3 regions of the Flexivirga aerilata genome follow, and region 3 is predicted to be linked to each of the others. Evidence: riboswitches for the same ligand, from Rfam matches in the RefSeq annotation. Region 3 holds a riboswitch; each other region holds the start of a gene.

Region 1 (7,604 bases), 1.9 Mb from region 3:
TCGTGCTCCTCGGCCTCCGGCACCGCGTCGCGCAGCGTGTCGCGGATGGTCGTGAACTCCTGGTCGGCCAGCTCCAACAGCCCGGCGGCGAGCGTGAAGCGGCGGTCGAAGTCGGAGCGGTGCTCGCCGGGAACCGTTCCCTTGTAACGGATGTCGTGCTCGAACTCCGCCCAGGCGTGCTGCAGCACGGTGCGGATCTGCACCTGCAGCTGACGCCCCGCAAGCTCGGGGTATGACGGCACATCCTCAGCCGCCGCACGCACCTGCAGGTGGCGACTGGCGTAACCGAAGCGACCCTCGCTCGCGGTCTCCTGCCCGAGGTCGCGGTCGTCGGAGACCACGGCCTCGGCGGCCAGCAGCTCGGCGACGGCCGCAACGTCGCTGCGCACATAGGTGATGACGCGCACCCCGATGAGGTCGCCGATGTCGTGCAGCGGGTCGGCGTAGAGCGGCGTGTCCCCGGCCCGCCGGCCGGCCTTCTCCGCGAACGACGCGACGCTCTTCGCGCGGCCGGTGACGCTCAGGTAGTTGAGCCCCGCGTCGTCGAGGATGCCGGTGACGAGCGCGACCGCCTCCGCGGCGGCCAGCTCCAGCTGCGGGTAGAGCGCGGCATACTCCTCCGTCGCGCGCCGCACCACGTCCACCCGGCGCTCCACCCTCGGCGCCCGCGGCGACGGCGCGAGACCGGCCGGCAGCCGCGGCGTCACGATGTAACCGTCGGCGAAGTCGCCGTAGGTCACCACTGCCTCCGGCACCCGCTCGCGCAGCAGCACGACATACGCACAGACGACCGCATCGACCTGGTCCTCGGCGTCGCGCAGCTGCGACTTGCGGGTCGCGCGCTCGATGCCCGCCACCAGGTCACGCCACGCCGACGAGGAGACCAGCCGCATCTGCGGCCGGGCGGTGGACAGCGACTCCAGCAGCCGCACGAGGGTGAGCAGTTCGCCGCGCAGTTGCTCCAGCGTGCGCCCCGGCTTGTTCTTGTACTTCAGGGTGCGCCCGAGCCGGAAGAGCGCAATGGTCGCCGGGTGCGGGTAGACCTCGACCGCCCGGCGTGGCGCGGTCGACTCCGGGTCCATGTCGAGGCTCAACGCCGCGCAGAGCCGGGCACCGCGCGTGCCATCCGGGAACTTGCCGGTGTTGGTCGGGTGGGCGCCGGCCTGGAAGGGCGCGAAGTCGCGGCCGAGGTCCTTCTCCGCCCGGCGGCTGCCGGTGGGGTTGGTGACGACGAGCGGTGCGTCGACACCGACCACGCACCGGTCCTGCAGGTATGGCGCAACGCTCGCCGCGATCTCGTCGTCGGAGACGACTGCGGTCAGCAGCTGCAGCGCCCCGTCGTCGTCGAGCACGGCGACGCCGGACGGGTTGCGCGACCCCCACGCCAGGTCGAGACCCACGAAATACATGGCAGGCAGCATGCCGCATCGCCCCGTTGCGGGCGCATTCAGCTGGTCCGGCCGTCCTGCGGCATCAGCCGGAACAGCCGGATGCGCCGGTCACCGGCCCACTGCACATAGCTGTCGTAGCCGGGCCAGACCCGCACGATCCGCGGCCAGAGCCGCTGCCGCTCGGCGTCGTCGAGCGGCACCGCCACCACCGGCAACTGCTCGGTGCCGAGCTGGATCTCGGCGTGCGGGTTGTGCTCGAGGTTGAGCACCCACGCCGGATGGGCCCGCTGGCCGAAGTTGGAGCCGACCACCACGTAGCCGCCGCCGTCGCGCACGTAGAGCAACGGCACCTCGCGCGGGCGCCCGGTGCGGCGTCCGGTGGTGGTCAGGGTCAGCTGGGGCAGCACCGCGGTCGGCACCAGGTGGATCCGGCCGCCGGACCAGCGGGTCACCGCCTTGTCGACCGGCACCAGTGTGCGCACGACGAACGCGACGGGTTTGGCCTTGGTCAGCCCGCCGAGGAAGGCCGGCAGGTGCGGGTCTGTCGTCATACGACGTCAGACTAGGGGGCGGCCGCGCCCGGCGACGGCTCGCGCCGGGCCGCGTCTGCGCCGGGGCACCATTCGCTCGTAGCATGGCGAGCATGTCGAACAACTGGTACGACGTGCCGACCGGCCGCGACCGCAGCGACCCGGAGGCGCAGCGGGCGGCCAACGACGACTTCCTCGCGTCCTGGGACGACGAGCCGCCGGGCCCGCCGGACGACGGATACGACCGTTACTACGGTGACGGCGACGACGAGGGTGGTGGCCGCGGGGGCGGCTACGGCGGGCTCATCCCGGGGCTGCTGATCGGCGCCGGGGTGGCCGCGCTCTGCGCGATCGGCATCTACGTGCTGGCCGACCGGGGCGACAGTTCGTCCTCGCAGCAGCAGACGGTCTACACCTACACCCAGAGTGGCGCGGCCCCGAGCACGGTCACCCAGGCGCCGAGCACCCAGACGGTCACCGGCAGCGGCGGGGGCGCCACCACCACGATGACCGTGCAGGCCCCGCCGGTCACCGTGACCAAGAACGCTGGTGGCGGCGAGCGCACGGTCACCGCGACCAAGACGGAGACCAAGACCGACAACAAGACCGCGACGGCGACGACGACCGCCACCGCGACCACGACGGTGACCGAGCAGAAGACGGTGGTTCAGCCGCCGCAGACCACCACCGTCACCGTGACCACCAAGGGCAACGGAAACGGCAACGGCAACCCCTGACGGCTGCGGCGGTCAGCGGGCGTGCTGCTGCACCACGGCGCCCAGCCGCGGCAGCGCTGCCTTGACGTTGTCCTTGGCCTTGCCGCGCAGCCCGTTGTAGGCGCGCTTCAGTGGCTCCCGGTCGGTGGCGGCGGCGCGCCGGTCGGTCACCTGCAGCAGCGCGTCGGCGACCTCGTCGCCGCGGCCGCTGAGGTAGGACCCGAAGTCTCCCGCGCCGCCGAAGTCGGCCCAGAACGGCTCGAGCGCGGCCACGAAGTCCGGCAGCATCCGGTCGGTCGCGCTCGTCGCGATCGTCGGACTCACCTTGCGGACCGCGGCATAGCCGCCCTTGATCGCGACCCCGCCGAGTCCCTTCTTGTCCTTGACCTCGGCGTCGATGACACCCACCAGGTCGGCGACGACGGCGGGCCGGGTGTCGGCGGCGAGCAGGGATTGCGACAGGGTCACGGGAGTGCGCCTTTCGGGGAGGGTATGGCGGGAGTTACGCAGTCTAAGCGCCCGTCAGGCGGCGCGGCGCATCGCGCCCGCCAGGGCTGCGGCGCAGCCGCCCGTCATGGTTGCGGCGCAGCCGCCCACGCGGCGGGAAGCACGAACGCCGTGCCCCTCGGCGAGGGGCACGGCGTTCGCGCGTGGTCGGTGCGGTCCGACCTCTGAGTCTCGCGACTCAGAGGCGACCGTAGGCGACCGGGTTGCCGTAGACGGCCTGGATCTTCACGACGTCGCCCGGCTTCGGCGCGGCGACCATCATGCCGTTACCCATGTAGATGCCGACGTGGTAGGCGTAGGACGCGCTGCCGTAGAACACCAGGTCACCCGGCTGCGGGTTGGAGACCTTGGTCGAGGCGAACATCTGCGCGGTCGCGGTGCGCGGGATCGACTTGCCCGCCTGCGCGAACACGTAGGAGGTGAAGCCCGAGCAGTCGAAGCCGGCCGGGGTGTTGCCACCGTAGACGTACGGCGTGCCGAGGTAACGCTGCGCGATGGCGACCACACCGGAGGTGGAGGGCACCGTCGGCTGCGCCTTCGGCTGGCTCACCGGACGCTGGGTCGGCTGGGTACGCGGGGTGTAGGTGCTGCGCTGGGTGGTGGTCGCCACGGTGCGGACCTGCGAGCGCGACACCGACGAGGTGCGCGGACGCACCTGCGTCCGGGTGCTGGCGGAGGCCTGCTCGGTGCGGGTCTGCGCCGCGGCGGTGGTGCGCGCGGTGTTCTGCTTGCGCGGGGTGCTCTTGGCCTGGGTGGCCGGCTTCTTCTTCGCCTTCGGCTTCACGACGAGCGACTTGGCTTGCTCGGCGACGGCCAGCTGCGGCTTTGCCGAGACGCTGGCCAGCAGCTGCTTGGCCTGCACCGACTGCGCGGGAACGGCAGCGGCTGCCTGGTTCGAACCGGAGAACGACGCGACACCGGTGGCGGCGTCAGCGGCCTGCGGGGCGGCGATCGAGGCGACGATGCCACCGGTCACGGCCACGGCGGCGGACACCCGCGCGGTCGAGTTGAAGGTGGTCGAGAGCTTGCTCGGGGCGCGGTGACGACCGCGGGGGGCAATAACGGACACGAAGTACCTCTCCTGCGCCTACGAGGTGAGCTGTCGGGCTCGGGTGGAGATACCCGGTCTCGGCGCAACAATCCCCGTGATGCTGCGACGCTACTTAGCCCCAAGGACGGCCTCGGCCGCCCGATGGTGGTTCCCCCGCTCCTGCCGGCGGTGATCAGCACTCCCGGGTGGCTGGCAGGACTCGGCGTTGCCCTCCGGGGGACCTCCGGTCGGAGGGCCGCGGAAAACGGTACACGGGAGGGATTCCAAAGTCACAGCGAGGTCACGACCTGCCGGCGAGTCTGTGTGCGACGTGTGACACACCACCCGGAAAACCGCGGAACGACGCGGATCTTCAGCCGGCGTCCACGAAGACGTGGGACGCCACGTCGCGGGGTAACGAGACGGCATCGACCGAGCCGGCCTGCACCAGCACCCGGTCCCCGTCGAGGTAGGCCCGGACGGCGGCGCCGGGGGCGATGGCGCCCGCGGTGAGCACGCTGATCGCGTCCTGGTCGGCCTGGGCGGGCTCGCCGATCCGTCGTACGACGAAGTCGCCCGCGTCGATGGTCACCAGCTCGGTGAGCGGGCGCACCCCGTCGCGGAACTTCTCGACGGTCTCGGCCTCGCCGAGCTCCTCGAGGCCCGGGATCGGGTTGCCGTAAGGCGACAGGTGGTGCTCGCTGAGCAGCGCCAGGATGCGACGCTCCACGCGGTCGCTCATGACGTGCTCCCACCGGCACGCCTCGTCGTGGGCGAATTCGAGATCGACGCCGAGGACGTCGACGAGCAATCGCTCCGCCAGCCGGTGCTTGCGCATGACCCGGATGGCGAGCACGCGACCCTCGTCGGTCAGCTCCAGGTGGCGGTCGCCGGCGAGCGTCAGCAGACCGTCCCGCTCCATCCGGGCAACCGTCTGCGAGACGGTCGGGCCGGAGTGGCCGAGGCGCTCGGCGATGCGCGCGCGCAGCGGCAGGATGCCCTCTTCCTCGAGGTCGAAGATGGTGCGGAGATACATCTCCGTGGTGTCGATCAGCTCACTCACAGGCCTAAGCCTGCCACCTCGCCCTGACGGCTGCTCTTTCGGTCGGCACCGGCGGGCAGCGACGCGTCACGCGACCGTGTCGCAGCTGGAATTTTCTCCCGCTGTCGGGGAATGGTCCGGGGATCGGCCCCGTTGTATGGGGTGGATGTCGTGGACTCCTCCCCTCTGACCTCGGCATCCCGAACCGCCGGGTTCCACCGGCGGGGTGAGCGGGCCGCTTCGGTGGCCCAGCTCGGACGGCTGGCGCACTCCCCCTGGGCGCCAGCCGCTTCCTTTTCCCGGGGCGTTTCGGCGGGGGTCCCGGGGCGTTTCGGCGGGGGTCCCGGGGCGTTTCGGCGGCCACTTCTGCCCGGACCGGTGGCGTGATCTTTAACCCGTTGCGCTCGGCCGCCCCGGCGTTTTAGCGTTGCGGCACACGGGAAAGGAGGTGGTCCAAGAGTGAATTCTCAAAGGACGCGTGAGGTGGTTGCGCGCTAGCGCAACCTACGTGTTCGTCCCGGCTACCTCCGGTCAGCCGACTCAGGACGAAACGGACGTTCGGTAGCTACTCCAACGCAGCCACCGCAGCCCGTGGGTGTGCGATTCGTCCAACGCACAAGCCGGCACCGCCGGAGCCCACGGGCTGTCCCATGCCCGGGGGGCGGTTTCGCGTGCACACCTCGCAACCGTCGCGACTTCTGCACGCCGCTGGACACTCCGGGCCGTTCGCGTGCGCACCCCGCAACCGTCGCGACTTCTGCACGCCCCGGGCCACTTCGCGTGCGTACCCCGCAACCGTCGCGACTTCTGCACGCCTCTGGCGCCGTTTCGCGTGCGTACCCCGCAACCGTCGCGACTTCTGCACGCCCCCGGGCACTCCGGGCCACTTCGCGTGCGCACCCCGCAACCGTCGCGACTTCTGCACGCGGCCCCGCCATTTCCGCCGCCGCCAGTTCCCCCGCCGCCCCGTCTCAGGGCTGCCGGCGCTCGATCCGCCAGGCGCCGGGATCGCTCAGGTCTCCGTCGGCGCAGCGCACGTAGACCAGCCGGTCGTGCAGCCGGCTGGCCCGGCCGGCCCAGAACTCCACCTCGTCGCAGCGCACGACATACCCACCCCAGTGCACCGGCAGGGGCACGTCGTCGGCGCTGCCGGTGTCCGGCCACTTCCGCTCGTATGCCGCAACGGCGTCTTCCAACTCGATGCGCCCGGCGGCGGGTTCGGACTGTCGCGACGCCCACGCACCGATCCGCGAGCCGTAGGGCCGGTTCTGGAAGTACTCGGTGACCGTTTCCCGGTCGAGCTCCTCCGCGGTGCCGACGAAGCGGATCGCGCGGTACATCGCCGGCCAGGTGAGCGCCGCCGCAATGCGCGGATTGGCTTGCAGGTCAAGGCCTTTGCGGCTCTGCAGGTTGGTGTAGAAGCCCGGACCGGCCGGCGTCAGATAGCGCAGCAGCACGGTCCGCACGTGCGGCTGGCCGGCGCCGTCGACGGTCGCCACCGAGATCGCGTCCGGTTCGGGCACGTCACCCTGCTCGCCCTGCCGGATCCGCGCGTCGTCGACCCACCGCTCCACGACCGGCCAGGGCGCGGCCGGCAGCTCGCTCTCGTCCAGTCCCTCGCCCGCGTAGTCCCACCGCTTGATCGGCTGCATGCGCCCGACGCTACCGGTGGGAGACTGCTGCGCTGTGACCACCCAGCTCGTCATCCCCGACTCCCTCAAGCCCGCTGACGGTCGCTTCGGTTCCGGACCGAGCAAGGTCCGTGCGGAGCAGTTGGCCGCGCTGCAACGCCTCAGCCCCGAGGTGATCGGCACCTCGCACCGCCAGGCGCCGGTCAAGCAGCTGGTGGCGCGCGTGCGCGCCGGCATCGCCGAGCTGTTCGGGCTGCCCGACGGCTATGAGGTCGTGCTCGGCATGGGCGGCAGCAATGCCTTCTGGGACGCGGCCGCGTTCGGATTGATCCGCGACCGGGCCGCGTTCGGGGTGTGCGGTGAGTTCGGCGGCAAGTTCGCCTCGGTCGCCACCCGGGCACCGTTCCTCGGCGAGCAGACCGTGGTCGAGGCCGAGCCGGGCACCGCGGCCGTCCTGGGGCCGGTTGACGGCGCGGACGCCTACGCCTACGCGCAGAACGAAACCTCCACCGGGGTGATGACTCCCGTCCGCCGTGTGCCCGGCGCCGGCGCCGAGGCGCTGATGCTGGTCGACGCCACCTCGGGTGCCGCCGGGCTGCCGGTCGACCTGACCGAGACCGACGTCTACTACTTCGCCCCGCAGAAGGGTTTCGCCTCCGACGGAGGCCTCTGGCTGGCGACGATGTCACCGGCGGCGCTCGCCCGCATCGGCGAGCTCAGCGCCGATCGCTGGACCCCGGATGTGCTCAATCTGCAG
Region 2 (7,604 bases), 1.8 Mb from region 3:
GCTTCCCTGGTGCGCTCCCCGCTGTAGGAGCTGATCCCGACATACAGCGCCTTGCCCTGTCGCACGGCCGTGTCGAGCGCACCGAGCGTCTCCTGCAGCGGCGTGGTCTCGTCGAAGCGGTGGCTGTAGAAGATGTCGACGTAGTCGATGCCCATCCGCTGCAGGGACTGGTCGAGCGAGGCCAGCAGGTATTTGCGCGACCCGCCGCCCTGGCCGTACGGCCCCGGCCACATGTCGTAGCCGGCCTTGCTGGAGATGATCAGCTCGTCGCGGTAGCGCTTGAAATCCTGAGCGAAGATCGTGCCGAAGTTGCGCTCGGCCGAGCCGTATGGCGGGCCGTAGTTGTTGGCCAGGTCGAAGTGTGTGACACCGAGGTCGAACGCCCGGCGCAGCACCGCTCGCTGCCGGTCCAGTGGCACGTCGTCCCCGAAGTTGTGCCACAGGCCGAGCGAGATCGCCGGCAGGTCCAATCCACTTGTGCCGCAACGGCGGTAGACCATGTCGTCGTACCGGCGCTGATCTGCTTGGTAGTCGTCCACACGAAAAGTCACCGCAATATTCAATCGCACGGCCGCGGCCGGTGGGGTCCGGTCCGCCGCAACGATTCGTCCCGGCCCGACGCCGCCCGGTAACATCGTGCCCGCTCCGGACCGACCGTCAGGCCCTCCGCAGCATGCCGGTGTAGCTCAGTTGGTAGAGCGCTTCACTTGTAATGAAGATGTCGCGGGTTCGACTCCTGTCACCGGCTCCGCAGTCTGCGCGCATGCGCAACACTGACCCCATCGACACCACGACCCGCCCCGACACCCACGGCCCCGGCCCGAGCCGGCTGCGGCCGTGGACGTTCGTGATCGCGTTCGGCGTGGTGAGCCTCCTCGCGGACATGGTCTACGAGGGCGCGCGCAGCATCATCGGCCCCTATCTCGCGACCCTCGGTGCGTCGGCGGCGGTCGTCGGACTCGTAGCCTGCGCAGGCGAATTCATCGGATACGGCCTCCGCGTCATCTCCGGGTATGCCGTGGGCCGCACTCAGCGCTACTGGACCTGGACGATCCTCGGCTACGCGCTCACCGTGCTGAGCGTGCCGCTGATCGGGGTGACCAGCGCCGTCATACCGGCCCTGCTGCTCTACGGCACCGAACGCCTCGGCAAAGCGGTGCGGTCCCCCGCCAAGGACACCCTGCTGTCCTACGCGTCCGCCGGCACCGGCCGAGGCAGCGCGTTCGGGGTCCACCAGGCGCTCGACCAGACCGGCGCCGTCGCCGGGCCGCTGTTGCTGGCCGCCGTGCTCGCCTGGCGTGAGGGGGACTACCGGCTGGCCTTCGGCGTGCTGATCGTCCCCGGCCTCACGGTGCTGGCTGTGCTCTTCTGGCTGCGGCGCCGCGTGCCCGACCCGACCGTCTACGAGGACGAGGCCCGCAGTGCGGCGCCGGCGAAACCCGACACACCCCTCGACGACGGCCGGCTGCCACGCCGCTTCTGGTCCTACACCGCGCTGGTCGGGCTGCTCTCCTGCGGCGTCGCGTCCTTCCCACTGCTGGCCTTCCACGCGCAGACGCAGGGCCTGCTGACCGACGCACAGGTGCCGCTGCTCTTCGCCGCGGCGATGGTCGTCGACGGCGCGACGGGCCCGATCGTGGGCCGGCTGTATGACGCGCGCGGCCCGATCGTGTTGCTCGCGGTGCCGATCGCGGCCGGCCTGTCCGCGATCGCCTTCACCGACAACGCCGTGCTCGTCTGGGTCGGCGTAGCCATCTGGGGCGTGGTCAACGGCGTGCTCGACTCGACGGTGAAGGCGGTGGTCACCGAGCTCGTCCCCACCACCCGGCGCGCGGTCGCGTTCGGCTGGCTCGCGCTCTTCCGCGGGGCCTCGCTGCTGGTCGCGGGCGGCGTGCTCGGCTTCCTCTACGACCGCGGCCGCGTCGCGACCATCGTGGTGATCCTCGCCGCCAACCTGGTCGCGCTCATCGGACTTGCTCCGTTGCTGCGGCGCTTGCAGCCTGCTCGATCCGGGTGACTGTCGCCGCCCCGGCGCCGCTCAATCTGGCACCGCAACCACCCACCGGCCGTCGTCACTCAACCACCGATCCAGCCTGAGACCGACCCGGGCCAGATCGGCGCCGAGCTGCTCGTCGTCGAGCACCCGGGTGGTGTAGGCGTGCTCCCACCGCCGCCCGCCCAGGGTGTATGCCGCCCGCACGGCCACCAGGTCGGTCCCGGCTGCCGGCATCACCGCCACTTCGCTCACGACGCCACCACCCAAATCGGTTCGCCCGCTTGCGGTTTCGACCCATTCACGGGTGTAGCGCTGCACCAGGACCACCCCGGTTGTGGCGACGTGCGCCCGGCAGGTCGTGAGGAGCTCAGCCCGCTTGTCGTCGTCGGGCACGTTGACCAGGTGAGAGGCGAGCAACACCGCGTCGAACCGGCGCCCCAGCCGCAGGTCCTCGATCGTCGAACGCACCGTCTCAGCACCCTCGATCAGGTCCAGCATGTCGGGCGGCTCGTCCACCGCGGTGACCGAATATCCAGCAGCGACAAGCGGATGCGCCAGGCGACCCACACCCGCGCCGAGGTCGAGGACCGACCCACCTGCCAGGATCGCCGACGACAGAAGCTCTGGGATTGCGCCGGCCGGCAGCGCAGACCAGAGTTCGACCGGGCAGCCGTCGGGCGTCATACGGCCAGGACCGTGGCCGGTCACATGCGAGTGCCGCGGGCTCATGCGACCCGCTCCGATCGGCTCGCCCGCTGCCACGGCCAGGTCATCAGTGCCCAGAGGACCACCAGCACGACCGCCTCGACGCCGAGGTAGACCGGCCACGGGCCCATGTAGTCCAGCACCGAGCCGGAGTCGGGTTTGCGGTTGAGGAAGCCGAAGTTGGTGCCCGCCAGCGCATTGAAGATCATCGCGAGCGCCGCCCAGGCGACGGTCGCGAGCAGCGCGCACCGATAGTCCCGCCACGTCGGGCGCATCCGCCGACCCCACGCCAGGTAGATCGCGGTCCACACCAGGAAGAGGTGCAGCAGGAAGAAGCTGACGAACGTGCTGTCCGGGAAGTCACCGCTGTCGAGGTCGGGGGTGATCAGCGCCTGCGATCCGAGCACGAGCGCCCAGAAGTAGGTCAGCCCGAACGCCCAGTGCCGACCCGACCAAAGCGCATACGCCGCAACGATTTCCGAGACATCACTCAGCTGCAGCGGAAGCTCCGACAACGTCGCCCGCTGCATCAGCTTGTCGACGGCGCCGGCGACGAACGTCACCGCGAACACCCCTGCCGCGGCCCGCGAGAAGACCCGCGCCTGACGCTCCGACTGCCGTCGGCCGAGCCACACCAGCCCGCACGCGCCGACCGCGAAGACGGCGAGCACGACCAGGTGCGAGGTGCCGAACGTTGCAAACTCGCGCTGCGCCATACCGACAGCTTCGGTCATCGGCGATGAGTTTCCCAGCAACCCGCGGTCTGATCGGGTATGACGCAGACCCCCGCCCGCCGCGTCCTACTCTTCACGATCTGCTCGCTCGACGGCGCCGTCGACGACCCGACGCGCGGCTTCCCGGCCGAGACCGACGGCCCGGCACCGCCGTCATACGACGAGGTGATGATCGAGCAGGAACTGAAACTGATCGAGCGCCAGGACGTCGTGCTCCTCGGTCGCGGCATGTATGACGAGTGGTCCCGCTACTGGCCGACGTCGGATGCCCAGCCGTTCGCCGACTTCATCAACGGCGTCCGGAAGTATGTCGTCACCTCTCGCCCGCTGGACCGCGACTGGGGTGACACGACCGCGGTTTCCGGTCCGCTGCCCGACCTCGTGGGCGAGCTCAAGGCACTTCCCGGCACCGGCGACATTGGGGTCCACGGCAGCATCACCCTCGCCCAGTCGCTGCTCGCCGAAGGACTGGTCGACGAACTGCAACTGGCGGTCGCGCCGGTGCTCGACCCGGTCGGCCGCCGGCTGAGCGACGGCCTGGGCGACCTGAGCCGCTTCGAGCTGGTCGACTGCGTCCGCGCGCCGTCGGGCGGCCTGTGGCTCACCTACCGGCCCGCGGCGGTATGACGGGAGCCGTCTCCGGCATACGAAACGGCGACGGGCGCCGGCGATCCGCGAAGGATCGGCCGGCGCCCGCGCACGTCAGGGCGAAAGGTCACATGCCCTTGGAGTTGAGGTACTGCTGCAACGCCATGACCGTGCGCGCGTTGAACTGCGACGCACCGTCGCGCGGCACACCGAGGTAACGCTGCATGGCGGCCGTGGTGATCGGACCGATGATGCCGTCCTGGTTGACCCCGAGCCGGGCCTGCAGGGCGATGACGGTCCGCGCGTTGTAGTAGTTGGCGCCGTCCTGCCGGATGCCGAGCCAGTGCTGGGTGGAGCGGGTGGTCAGCGGGCCGACGATGCCGTCGATGACGAGCGCGCGGTTGGTGCTGCGGGAGACCGGCGGCTGCGGAGTCGGGGTCGGCTTCGGCGTCGACACCGGGCCGCTGCCGTCGACGCGCACGGCGAGGCCGTTGGCGCGGGTGAGACCGGCATACTTCGAGCACACCGGCCACGCACCCGGGCCCTGCACGGCAAGGGTCTTCTGCGCGATCAGGATCTGCTGGTCGCGGGTGGCGTACTGCGCGCTGGACGCGTACTGACCGCCGCCGAAGCCGAGCCAGGTCTGCTGGGTGAACTGCAGCCCGCCGTAGAAGCCGTTGCCGGTGTTGATCGACCAGTTGTTGCCCGACTCGCACGTCGCGACACGGTCCCAGACGTTCCAGGGCGTGTCGGCCTTCGCGTGCGACGCGGTGGCGAGGCCGGTGCCGACCGTGGCGCTGGACGCCATCACGACACCCATCGCGCGACGACCCGCGGTGAACGGGCGCGCGACCTTGTGACGAGGTTGGTACGACAAGATCAAAGTCCTTTCTGACGAACGCCTGCGGGGTCAGCTGTCGGGTTCGGGCGCGTGAGCCGCCGGCCGGTGGTCGGCCGTGTCATCAGCTCTCCGCACCACGAGCAACGAGTCGTCGGTGCGGGTGCCCGGCCGGTAGGTGCCGGCTTCACCCCAAGGCGGGCAGGTGCCCGCCGTAGTTGGGTCCCCCGCCCTCTACGTCCGGCATTCGGGGTATGCCGGTCGTTGCGCCCACAAGGTTCGGCGTCCGGGCGCGCGGATGAAGCAGCGATGAAGCAAGCCATCTGCAGAGTGCGGTTGGTGATCCGATGTGCAGTTGTGATCCGACGAATCCGCCGGCTCCGGGCCGAAGCTCGAAGGCGGTAGCACGTTACGGGATTGACGGATGTGACACAAGGGACGAGTTGGAAAACTGTGGACAGCGCAAGTGGACACGCCGGGATGTGGATGATTTCTTCGGCCAGGTGTTCGATGGCGCAGTGTGACCGCGCAGCGTGACGTGGCGCTACCGCCGTCGCGCGCGCCGGCGGCGGATCGCCTGGCGGTCCAGCGGCGCGGACATCACGTCGCCCAGCACCACCCCGGTGCTGATGGCGAGCGCGACTGCCGCCGCGCCCATCATCGTGCTGATCGCCTGCGCCTGCGTGGCGACCGACGAGCTGACGATGCTGCCGGCGACCGCTTCGTACATGCCGCGGAAGATGCGCATGCCGGGCAGCAGCGGGGACACCGCCGGGACCACCATCACCAGCGCGGGCGCCCCGAGCCGCAGCCCGATCATCCGACCGAGCACGCCGATCGCCACGGCGGCGATCGCGATCGACGTGGTGGCACCGAGGCCACCGGAGGAGATGCCGAAGAGGTGGAACGACTTGGGCAGCCCATTGGCGAGGAACAGTCCCAGGCCGCCGAGGAGGCCGGCGGGCAGCAGGTGCTTGGGCAGCACCCGCATCGTCACCGCACCCGAGACGCCACCGATCGCGCCGCCGATCACCTGCAGCCACAACGACGCCGGAGCCGCGGTGAGTGAAAGTGCCTGGGGTGCGGTCAGTTTGAGGTCGAGCGCCTTGTCGATGCGCAACGTGAGCGACAGGCCGGCGGCCACGCCGACGATGATGCCCGACGTCTTCAGCAACACCGTGAGCAGGCGGCCGGCGCCGGTCACCGGATAGCCGGTCACCGCGTCCTCTACCGCGGAGACCATCGCCCGCCCGGGCAGCAGCACCACGATCCCGGCAGCGATGGCATATCCGAAATCGTTTGTGGTCATTTCCAATCCGATCCAGTGATGGACCGCGACGAGATAGCCGAGCCAAGCGAGCAGGACCGACACGGCCGCGCCGATCGTCGCCTCGTAGAAGGACGGCACCGCCCGCTTGCTGAGCCAGCGACCGATGCGATCGACGAGCAGTGTCGACACGATCGCGACGACGATCGCCATCGTGTGACCGCCGAGCAGCGCACAGACGGAGCCGGCCAGCCCGGCATACCCGAGCGAGACCAGCCACCTCGGGTAGAGCCGCGACGAACGCTGGATGCGGCGCAGCTTCTTGGTCGCCGCCTCGACGTCGTCGATGCCTCCGGAGACGAGCTCCTCCACCAGCCCGTGCACGGCGGTGAGGCGGGCGAAGTCCCGGGTGTTGGAGCGCACCACCCGCAGCAGCGTCACCGGCACGCCGGCCGGCGTCGGCGCCTGCACCAGCAACGACTGGTTGGTGATGTCGACCTCGACCCGCCGCAGACCGGCGGCCGCGGCGACGGCGACGACCGCCGCCTCCACGTCGCGCGTGCCCGCGCCGCACCGCAGCAGGAGTTCGCCGACGCGCACCGCGAGCTCGAGCGCGCTCCGCACGGACGCCTCCTGCTCGGGCGCCTCCATCGTCCGGGGATCCCGGTATGGCGTGTGCCGCAGCGAGTCCGCGATCGGCAGGGGTTCGGTGACGGGCTCACCTTGCAGAAATCGCAGCCGTCCCGAGATCGGCAAACCTGCGGGATCGGTCTCCTGCTGCTCCATCCGGACAGCGTATGACGATCGGGTGGCCGCCGGATATGACGCGCCTGAGGACGAACTGAACGCCTTATCTACCAGGCGGATTGGGCAACACGCCCTGCATCGGCACGCTGCTGTCGGTCTGGAACGGCCACCAGCTCACGTCCGACGAGAGATGGGTCAGCCCCCACAGACCGCACACGACGGCGACCGCGATCAGCAGCCCGACGATGATGCGGGTGACCGGCTGTCCACGCACGACACCGCGCACGATGCTGCGCGAACCTCGGCGCAACGGGATGCCGCCGGGCCCCCACCACATCACCAGCAGGGCGATCAGCATCCCGACCGCGAGCGGCGCCGGCCGCGCCAGATAGGCCGAACCGCCTTGCGTCATCGACCAGCCCAGCGCGACGACCGCCGCTGCGCAGGCTCCGACGAATGCCGGGATCAGCACGGTGAGCAAGGTGGCGAGCGCCGCGACCAGCCCGTGCCAGGGCGAGGTCACCGCGGCGACGAAGCCGTCGGAGCGGCGCCGCCCCGAGCTGAACCGCCGCAACACCATCGAGGTGACGGCCTTGTCGCACCACCGCGCGGCGATCGCCCACAGCAGCACGACCACGACGCCGAGGGTCGGCCAGAGCGCGGTGACGCCGACGGCCGCGGCAGCGAGCGCGGCCAGGGTGCCGGTGCGGGCCGGCTGGCCGATGCGCG
Region 3 (7,604 bases):
TGGACCTCGAGCAGTTGGGCGTCGACTGGGTCGCGTTTTCCGGCCACAAGCTCTATGCCCCGTATGGCGCAGGCGTCCTCGCCGGCCGCAGCGACTGGCTCGACGCGGCGAGCCCCTACCTGCCCGCGGGCGGGGCGACCGCGGCAGTGACTCCCCGTCATACCCAGTGGCAGACGGGGCCGGCCCGGCACGAGGGCGGCACGCCCAACGCCGTGGGCGCGATCGCGATCGCCGCGGCCTGCGCGACACTCGGCGCCCATCGCGCCACCATCGAGGCGCACGAGGAGCAGTTGCACGGCCGGCTGCGCGCCGGGCTGGCCGCGATCGACGGCGTGCGGGTGATCGAGGCGCTCGGGGACCGGCCCAATGTGGGGGTGGTGACGTTCACCGTCGAGGGCTACGAACCGTCGCTGGTGTCGCAGGTGCTGGCCGACGAGCAGGCGATCGCGGTGCGCGACGGGCGCTTCTGTGCCCACCTGCTGTGCGACGCGATCGTCGGCCCCGGGCAGACCGCCGTCCGCGCGAGCCTCGGCCTGGCCACCACCGGCGAGCACGTCGACCGGCTGATCACCGCCGTGCGGCGCCTCGTCGAGGACGGGCCACAGCTGTCCTACGTGCACACCGAGACCGGCTGGTCGGCCCCCGCCGACCCGCGCGACCTCAGTGAGCCCCTCCCCTGGTGACCTGCTGAGCCGGTCCTGTCTGAGCCGCCTCTGTCTGAGCCGGCCCTGTCTGAGCCCGCCCCGTCTGCGCCGGCATCTACTGAGCCGGCATCACTGCGGCCGCAGCCGCGCCCAGTAGGTCAGGTGATCGGTGCCGGCGATCGCGACGGTGCCGTCGCGCACCACCCCGAAGCCGCGGGACACCACGTGGTCCAGCTGCACGAAGGGCGGGTAGGCGCGGCCGTGCGGCCAGGTGCGCCGCCAGCCGGCTCCGGCGGCGCGGCTGGAGTCGGTCATCCCGTCGATCGCCTTGCGGAAGGCGGGCATGGCGGCCGAGGCGTTGAAATCGCCTGCCATCACGACGTTTTCGCGCTGCGGCAGATTCTTCTGCCACGCGCCGATCGACCGCAGACCGGCCCGCCAGTCGCCGACGATGTCCGGCAGCGGCGCCGCGGTGTGCACCGCCCGCAGCCGGTAGCTGCCCCGGCCGGTGCCCACCTGCACCTCGGGGCTGAACGGGAAACGCCCGCCCGGGTGCAGCGCGATCAGCCGCAACGGATGCCTGCTGCGTATGACGGTGCCCCGCGGCCCGTCCGCGGTCTGCCCCGCCTGCTCGGGCAGCAGCGTGTCGAGGCCCGCCGCTCGAAGCCGCGCGAGCTGCGGCGGCGTGCATTCGGTGAGCACCAGCGTGGTGACGCGCTGCGCCCGCACGGCGGCGACGACCTCGCGCGGATCGGCCGAGCCCAGCTCGAGGTTGCTGGTCATCACCACCTCGTCGCGCGGTCCGGGCGGCACGGTGTCGCCGGTCATCGACTGCACGCCGATGACGACCGGCGCGGCCGCGACGAGTGCGGCTGCGGCGGCCAGCCGCCAGCGCCGGGCCGCGAGCATGGCGAGGAGGAGCAGCACCGCCATACCGCCGAAGACCGGGAAGACCGACTGCACCTGCGGCAGCCGCCAGGTGAGATCGACCCACCGTGCGCCCACGCCGAGCGCCACCACGCCGAGAGCGATGACGGGCGCCCACCGGAGGATCGCGGGCGCCCGCCGGGGTCGAGGCGCACGCATGAGGTCATCCAAGACCACCGGGCACCGCCCCTCCGAGCCGGGTGCCGGCCGGCGGCCGTTCAGCTCGCCCGTTCAGCTCGCCCGGCGTGTCGCCCGTCGCCTCGCACGAGCACGTCGCACGGGCACGTCGCACGGGCACGTCGCGACACGCCGCGACACGCCGCACGGGCAACCTGATGCGGCGAAACGCCCCCGACACTGGACGCCCCGCCGTACTCCTGAGACCCCTGTGACTGGCGTGATCGGAGTGGCACCGAAACTGTGAGATGGCCGACAAATCACACAAAAGTCACGAAACGGTCACGGTTCAACTTGGATTTGGCATCGAAACCCCGTACCTTCGTCGGTCGGTGGTGCAACTTCCGTCCCCCTGGCGGAATCCCCTGGACCACCGAGCGGAGCAGCGCAACCCGGCGCGACTCCGTCCCTAATGCCTGTGACTCGCTGCGCACAGCCTCGTCGAGCGGTCACCGAAGATCCGGGATGGTCCCGGAGGCACGACGAGGATGGGGGACCCAATTTCGGCCGAATGCCGGTCCTGGGGTGAAAGCAGGCCTTATACCTGCCGGGCACCTGACAGCCCGACCCGACAGCTAACCCCGTATGCGCACGTCAGGAGAGGAATCAATGAACCTCAGCTCGAACATCTCGACCAAGACCCGCATCGTCGGCATCGGGGTTGCCGGCGCAGCGGTCGTCGGTGCAGGCTTCGCGAACGCCGGCACCGCCAAGGCTGCGTCGGTCTCGACCTGGGACCGCGTCGCTGCCTGCGAGAGCGGTGGCAACTGGTCGATCAACACCGGCAACGGCTTCTACGGTGGTCTGCAGTTCACGCACTCCACCTGGATCGGTTACGGCGGCGGCGCCTACGCGCCGAACGCGAACCTGGCCAGCAAGTCGGCTCAGATCACGATCGCCGAGAAGGTGCTCGCTTCGCAGGGTCCCGGCGCCTGGCCGGTGTGCTCGGTCCGCGCGGGCCTGACCCGTGGTGGCGGCAGCCCGGTCGTCGCGCCGCAGCCGACCCAGACCCAGGCTCCGAAGCAGACCTCGCGCTCCACCGAGCGCAAGACCTACGTCGCGCCGAAGGTCACGCCGAAGAAGAACTACGTCGCGCCGAAGGTCACGCCGAAGAAGGCTTACGTCGCGCCGAAGGCTGCGCCGAAGTCCAACTACACCGCGCCGCAGACCTCGCGCTCCACCGAGCGCAAGACCTACGTCGCGCCGAAGGCCGCCACCCCCAAGGTTGCGCTCTCGGGCAAGACCCTGACCGTGAAGGCCGGCGACTCGCTGAGCCAGCTCGCCGAGACCTACCAGATCAAGGGTGGTTGGCAGGCTCTGTTCGCGGCCAACAAGGGCATCGTGAACGACCCGAACCTGATCTTCGTCGGCCAGCACCTGCAGCTGCCGGCCTGAACTTCAGGCTCACGCTAAATGCGTGAAAGGGCCCCGAGCGGATTCGCTCGGGGCCCTTTCGCATGCCGTATGACGGCAGCCGCGATTATTTGTCAGGCATCGATGACGATGGGGATGATCATCGGCCGGCGCCGCAGCTTGCCGCCGACGAACCCGCCGACCGCGCGGCGGATCACCTGCTGCAGCTGGTAGGTGTCGGTGACGCCCTTGGCGCGCGCCTCCTCGAGGGCCTCCTCGACCTTGGGCAGCACCTTGTCGAAGACGGCCGCGTCCTCGGCGAAGCCGCGGGTCTGGATCTCCGGCCCGGCGGCGATCTTGCCGGTGGCGGCGTCGCGCACCACGATGATCGTGACGAAACCCTCGTCGCGCAGGATGCGCCGGTCCTTCAGCATCGTCTCGTCGGTGGTGCCGACGAGGGAGCCGTCGACATACACGTAGCCGCAGGGCACCGCGCCGACGATCGACGCCTTGCCGTCGACCAGGTCGACCACGACGCCGTCCTCGGCGAGCAGCACCTGGTCGTCCCGCACGCCGGTGGCCTTGGCGAGGTCGCCGTTGGCGACCAGGTGACGCCACTCGCCGTGGATCGGCATGACGTTCTTCGGTTTGACGATGTTGTAGCAGTAGAGCAGCTCGCCGGCGCTGGCGTGACCGGAGACGTGCACCAGCGCGTTGCCCTTGTGCACCACCTTCGCGCCGCGCCGCATCAGGCCGTTGATCACCCGGTAGACGGCGTTCTCGTTGCCGGGGATGAGCGACGAGGCCATCAGCACGGTGTCCCCCGGCCCGATGTCGATCAGGTTGTGGTCGCCGTTGGCCATCCGGGAGAGCGCAGCCATCGGCTCGCCCTGCGAGCCGGTCGAGATCAGCACGACCTTGTCGTCCGGCAGTTGGTCGATCTTCTTGAGGTCGACCAGCACGCCGTCGGGCACGTGCAGGTAGCCGAGGTCGGACGCGATCCCCATGTTGCGCACCATCGACCGGCCGACGAACGCGACCTTGCGGCCGTGCGCCTGCGCGGCGTCCAGCACCTGCTGCACGCGGTGCACGTGGGAGGAGAAGCAGGCCACGATGATGCGCCGCTCGGCGGTGTCGAAGACCCGCTCGATCGCCGGCGTGATGTCGCGCTCCGGAGTGGTGAAACCGGGCACCTCGGCGTTGGTGGAGTCGGTCAGGAAGAGATCGACACCCTCCTCCCCCGCCTTGGCGAACGCCCGCAGGTCGGTGATGCGGCCGTCCAGCGGCAACTGGTCCATCTTGAAGTCGCCGGTGATCAGCAGGTTGCCGCCGGGGGTGCGCACGAAGACCGCGAGCGCGTCCGGGATGGAGTGGTTGACCGCGATGAACTCGGCATCGAACGGGCCGAGCTGCTCGCTCTGCCCCTCCTTCACCGCCATCGTGTATGGCGTGATCCGGTGCTCCTTCAGCTTGGCCTCGACCAGCGCCAGCGTGAGCGTCGACCCGACGAGCGGGATGTCGGGCTTCAGCCGCAGCAGGTAGGGCACGGCGCCGATGTGGTCCTCGTGGCCGTGGGTGAGCACGATCGCGACGATGTCGTCGAGCCGGTCCCGGATGTACTCGAAGTCCGGCAGGATCAGGTCGACGCCCGGGTGGTCCTCGGGGAACAGCACCCCGCAGTCGACGATGAGCAGCTTGCCGTCGTACTCCACGACGGTCATGTTGCGGCCGACCTCGCCCAGCCCGCCGAGCGGCACGACGCGAACGCCGCCCTTCGTCAGTGGGGGCGGCAGTTCGAGCTCGGGGTGGGGATGACTCACAGCAGTCCTAGGTTGGTGAGGGTGTCGCGCAGCAGTGCGCGGTGGTCTTCGGGGGCCGGCAGCAGTGGCAGCCGGCAGAAGTCGGAGTCGATGACGCCGAGCAGGTGCAGCGCGGCCTTGGCCTGGATGCAGCCCTGCGTGACGTTCATGACGGCGGCGATGAGCGGCGCGAGCTCGTCGTTGAGGGTGCGTGCCTTCGCCAGGTCGCCCGCGTCGACGGCGGCGATCAGCGCCGCGAGCCGGGCGGCGTCGACGTTGCCGACGGTGCTGACCATGCCGGTCGCACCGAGCGCGAGCCACGGCAGGTTGAGCGCGTCGTCGCCGGAATACCAGGCGAGCCCGGTCTCCGCCATCAACTGGACGCCCGCGGCCAGGTCGCCCTTGGCGTCCTTGAGCGCCGCGATGTTGGGCACGTCGGCGAGCGCGCGGATGGTGTCGGACGTCAGCGCCATACCGGTGCGGCCGGGGATGTCGTAGGCCATCGCCGGCAGGTCGGTCGCGCCGGCGACCGCCCTGAAGTGCTCGACGATGCCCGCCTGCGGCGGCTTGTTGTAGTAGGGCGTGACGATCAGCGCCGCGTGCGCGCCGGCGGCGGCAAGGTTGCGGGCCGCCGCGACCGAGTGGGCGGTGTCGTTGGTGCCGACGCCCGCGGTGATGCGGGCCCGGTCTCCGACCGCCTCGACGACGGCGCGGACCAGGTCGACGTTCTCCTCGTCGGTGGTCGTCGCGGACTCACCGGTCGTGCCGTTGACGACCAACCCGTCGTTGCCCCGGTCGACCAGGTATGACGCCAGCTTCTGCGCACCGTCCAGGTCGAGTGTTCCGTCGTCGTGCATGGGCGTCACCATCGCGGTGACCATCCGGCCGAAGGGCGTCGTCGTCATGGGGCCAAGGCTATCGGCGGGGTGTTTCGCCGGGGCCGGGGGCAGACGCTGCGAACAGTTGCGCCGCGTTGGCCGCGCAGACCCGCGCGAGTTCGACGGCGTCGACCGGGAAGAGCGGGACCTCGCCGGTGTCGGACAGCTGCCGCCATACGACCTGCAGCGGGGCGTCGCCGTCGGTGAACGTCCCACCGTCCTGCGGTATGACGCCGGCGTCGGCCAGCCGGGTCGCGTAGACGAAGACGACCTCGTGCCCGGGCTCGCCGTCCATCGTGAAGATGTTCTCGACCACCTCGACCAGGTGGGCCTCGACGACATCCGCGCCGAGCTCCTTGCGCAGCTCGCGGGCGAGCGCGTCCGCGGCCCGCTCGCCGTGCTCGACCGAGCCGCCGAGCAGGCGGTGGAAGCCGCGCGGGTGCTCGGCCGTCGGGCCGAGCCGGGAGACCGCCTGCCGGCCGCCGTCCAGGCTCAGCAGGATCGCCATCGACTTGACCCGGATCCCGGTGTGCTGCGCCATACCTGCAGCCTGCCACCACCGCGGCGCCGCGTCAGCCGATCGTGCGACCGGGATGTGGGTACGCGGGTATGCGCGCGTGTGCGGGTTACGCACGTGCGGGTGATGCGCGCATGCGGGTTCTGCGAAGGGATGCGCGGGGCGGCGCGGACTGCGGCTCAGCGGTGCGGCTTGCCCGCGGACGCCCGCAGCGAAGTCGCCACCTGCGAGTCGTCACCCATCGTCTGACCGAGTTCGTGCGCGAGCGACTCGAGCTCCGCGCCGCCCGCCATCATGTCGGTGAGCTCGGCGAGACTGACCTCGTCCTTGGTGAAGTCGCCCATGCTGCGGCCCCGCCGCAGCAACACGAACCGGTCGCCGACCGGGTGCGCGTGGTGCGGGTTGTGGGTGATGAAGACGACGCCGAGGCCCCGCTCGCGCGCCTTGGCGATGTAACGGAGCACCACGCCCGACTGCTTCACCCCGAGCGCCGCGGTCGGCTCGTCCAGGATCAGCACCCTGGCCCCGAAGTAGACCGCCCGCGCGATCGCGACGCACTGCCGCTCACCGCCGGACAGCGTGCCGATCGCCTGGTCGACGTCACGCAGGTCGATGCCCATCGCGGCCAGCTCGGCCTTGGTGGTCTCCTTCATGAACTTCACGTCCAGCCGCTTGACCGGGCCGACGTCCTTGGTCGCCTCGCTGCCGAGGAAGAAGTTGCGCCATACCGGCATGAGCGGCACCACCGCGAGGTCCTGGTAGACGGTCGCGATGCCGGCGTCCAGCGCCTGCCGAGGGCTGGCGAAGTGGGTCGGCTTGCCGTCGACGAGGAGTTCGCCCTCGGTGTAGTCATGCGCACCGGCGAGGATCTTGATGAAGGTCGACTTGCCGGCGCCGTTGTCGCCGAGCACGCAGGTGACCTCACCGGCCCCCACCGTGGTCGACACGTCGTGCAGCGCGATGATGTTGCCGTAGCGCTTGCCGATGCCCCGCACCTCGACCAGCGGCTCTCCGGCCACGTCTTTAAAAGCACCGCTCATGTTTTCTGTCGCGCCTCTGCCCTCGCCTGCGGGCCTCGCTCGTCCCTCGCTCGTGTCCTCGGCTCGGTCGGCGCTCATGTCGCATTCTCCGCTCGCGTCTTCACCCAGTTGTTCAGCAGCACCGCCGCGAGCAGCATCACCCCGAGGAACGCGTAGAGCCAGTTGCTGTCCCAGCCCTCGTAGGGGATGCCCTGGTTGACCATGCCGTAGATCAGCGCACCGAATGCCGCGCCGACCGCAGACCCGTAACCGCCGGTCATCACGCACCC

Evidence for each region. A riboswitch is a leader RNA that binds a small molecule or an ion and turns the genes downstream of it on or off. The one in region 3 is predicted to bind cyclic di-AMP.
Region 1: another riboswitch for cyclic di-AMP. It lies ahead of HJ588_RS00585 (C40 family peptidase); the one in region 3 lies ahead of HJ588_RS09530 (transglycosylase family protein).
Region 2: another riboswitch for cyclic di-AMP. It lies ahead of HJ588_RS19685 (transglycosylase family protein); the one in region 3 lies ahead of HJ588_RS09530 (transglycosylase family protein).

The regions. Positions count from the first base shown of each region.
Region 1 is NZ_JABENB010000001.1:110,636-118,239, forward strand. Features, by position in the region: gene HJ588_RS00565 (DUF429 domain-containing protein) at 1-1,409, opposite strand, end outside; gene HJ588_RS00570 (nitroreductase/quinone reductase family protein) at 1,448-1,942, opposite strand; gene HJ588_RS00575 (hypothetical protein) at 2,035-2,658, shown strand; gene HJ588_RS00580 (DUF6918 family protein) at 2,671-3,105, opposite strand; gene HJ588_RS00585 (C40 family peptidase) at 3,323-4,213, opposite strand; cyclic di-AMP (ydaO/yuaA leader) riboswitch at 4,214-4,373, opposite strand; gene HJ588_RS00590 (iron-dependent transcriptional repressor DtxR) at 4,548-5,237, opposite strand; gene pdxH (pyridoxamine 5'-phosphate oxidase) at 6,188-6,868, opposite strand; gene serC (phosphoserine transaminase) at 6,903-7,604, shown strand, end outside.
Region 2 is NZ_JABENB010000001.1:161,396-168,999, forward strand. Features, by position in the region: gene mgrA (L-glyceraldehyde 3-phosphate reductase) at 1-551, opposite strand, end outside; tRNA gene HJ588_RS00775 (tRNA-Thr) at 676-748, shown strand; gene HJ588_RS00780 (MFS transporter) at 764-2,017, shown strand; gene HJ588_RS00785 (class I SAM-dependent methyltransferase) at 2,039-2,680, opposite strand; gene HJ588_RS00790 (YwaF family protein) at 2,722-3,435, opposite strand; gene HJ588_RS00795 (dihydrofolate reductase family protein) at 3,475-4,062, shown strand; gene HJ588_RS19685 (transglycosylase family protein) at 4,151-4,900, opposite strand; cyclic di-AMP (ydaO/yuaA leader) riboswitch at 4,906-5,117, opposite strand; gene HJ588_RS00805 (threonine/serine exporter family protein) at 5,406-6,914, opposite strand; gene HJ588_RS00810 (serine/threonine-protein kinase) at 6,979-7,604, opposite strand, start outside.
Region 3 is NZ_JABENB010000001.1:2,003,673-2,011,276, reverse strand. Features, by position in the region: gene HJ588_RS09540 (aminotransferase class V-fold PLP-dependent enzyme) at 1-683, shown strand, start outside; gene HJ588_RS09535 (endonuclease/exonuclease/phosphatase family protein) at 774-1,730, opposite strand; cyclic di-AMP (ydaO/yuaA leader) riboswitch at 2,209-2,353, shown strand; gene HJ588_RS09530 (transglycosylase family protein) at 2,358-3,143, shown strand; gene HJ588_RS09525 (RNase J family beta-CASP ribonuclease) at 3,236-4,921, opposite strand; gene dapA (4-hydroxy-tetrahydrodipicolinate synthase) at 4,918-5,805, opposite strand; gene HJ588_RS09515 (NUDIX hydrolase) at 5,816-6,319, opposite strand; gene HJ588_RS09510 (ATP-binding cassette domain-containing protein) at 6,475-7,413, opposite strand; gene HJ588_RS09505 (ABC transporter permease) at 7,410-7,604, opposite strand, start outside.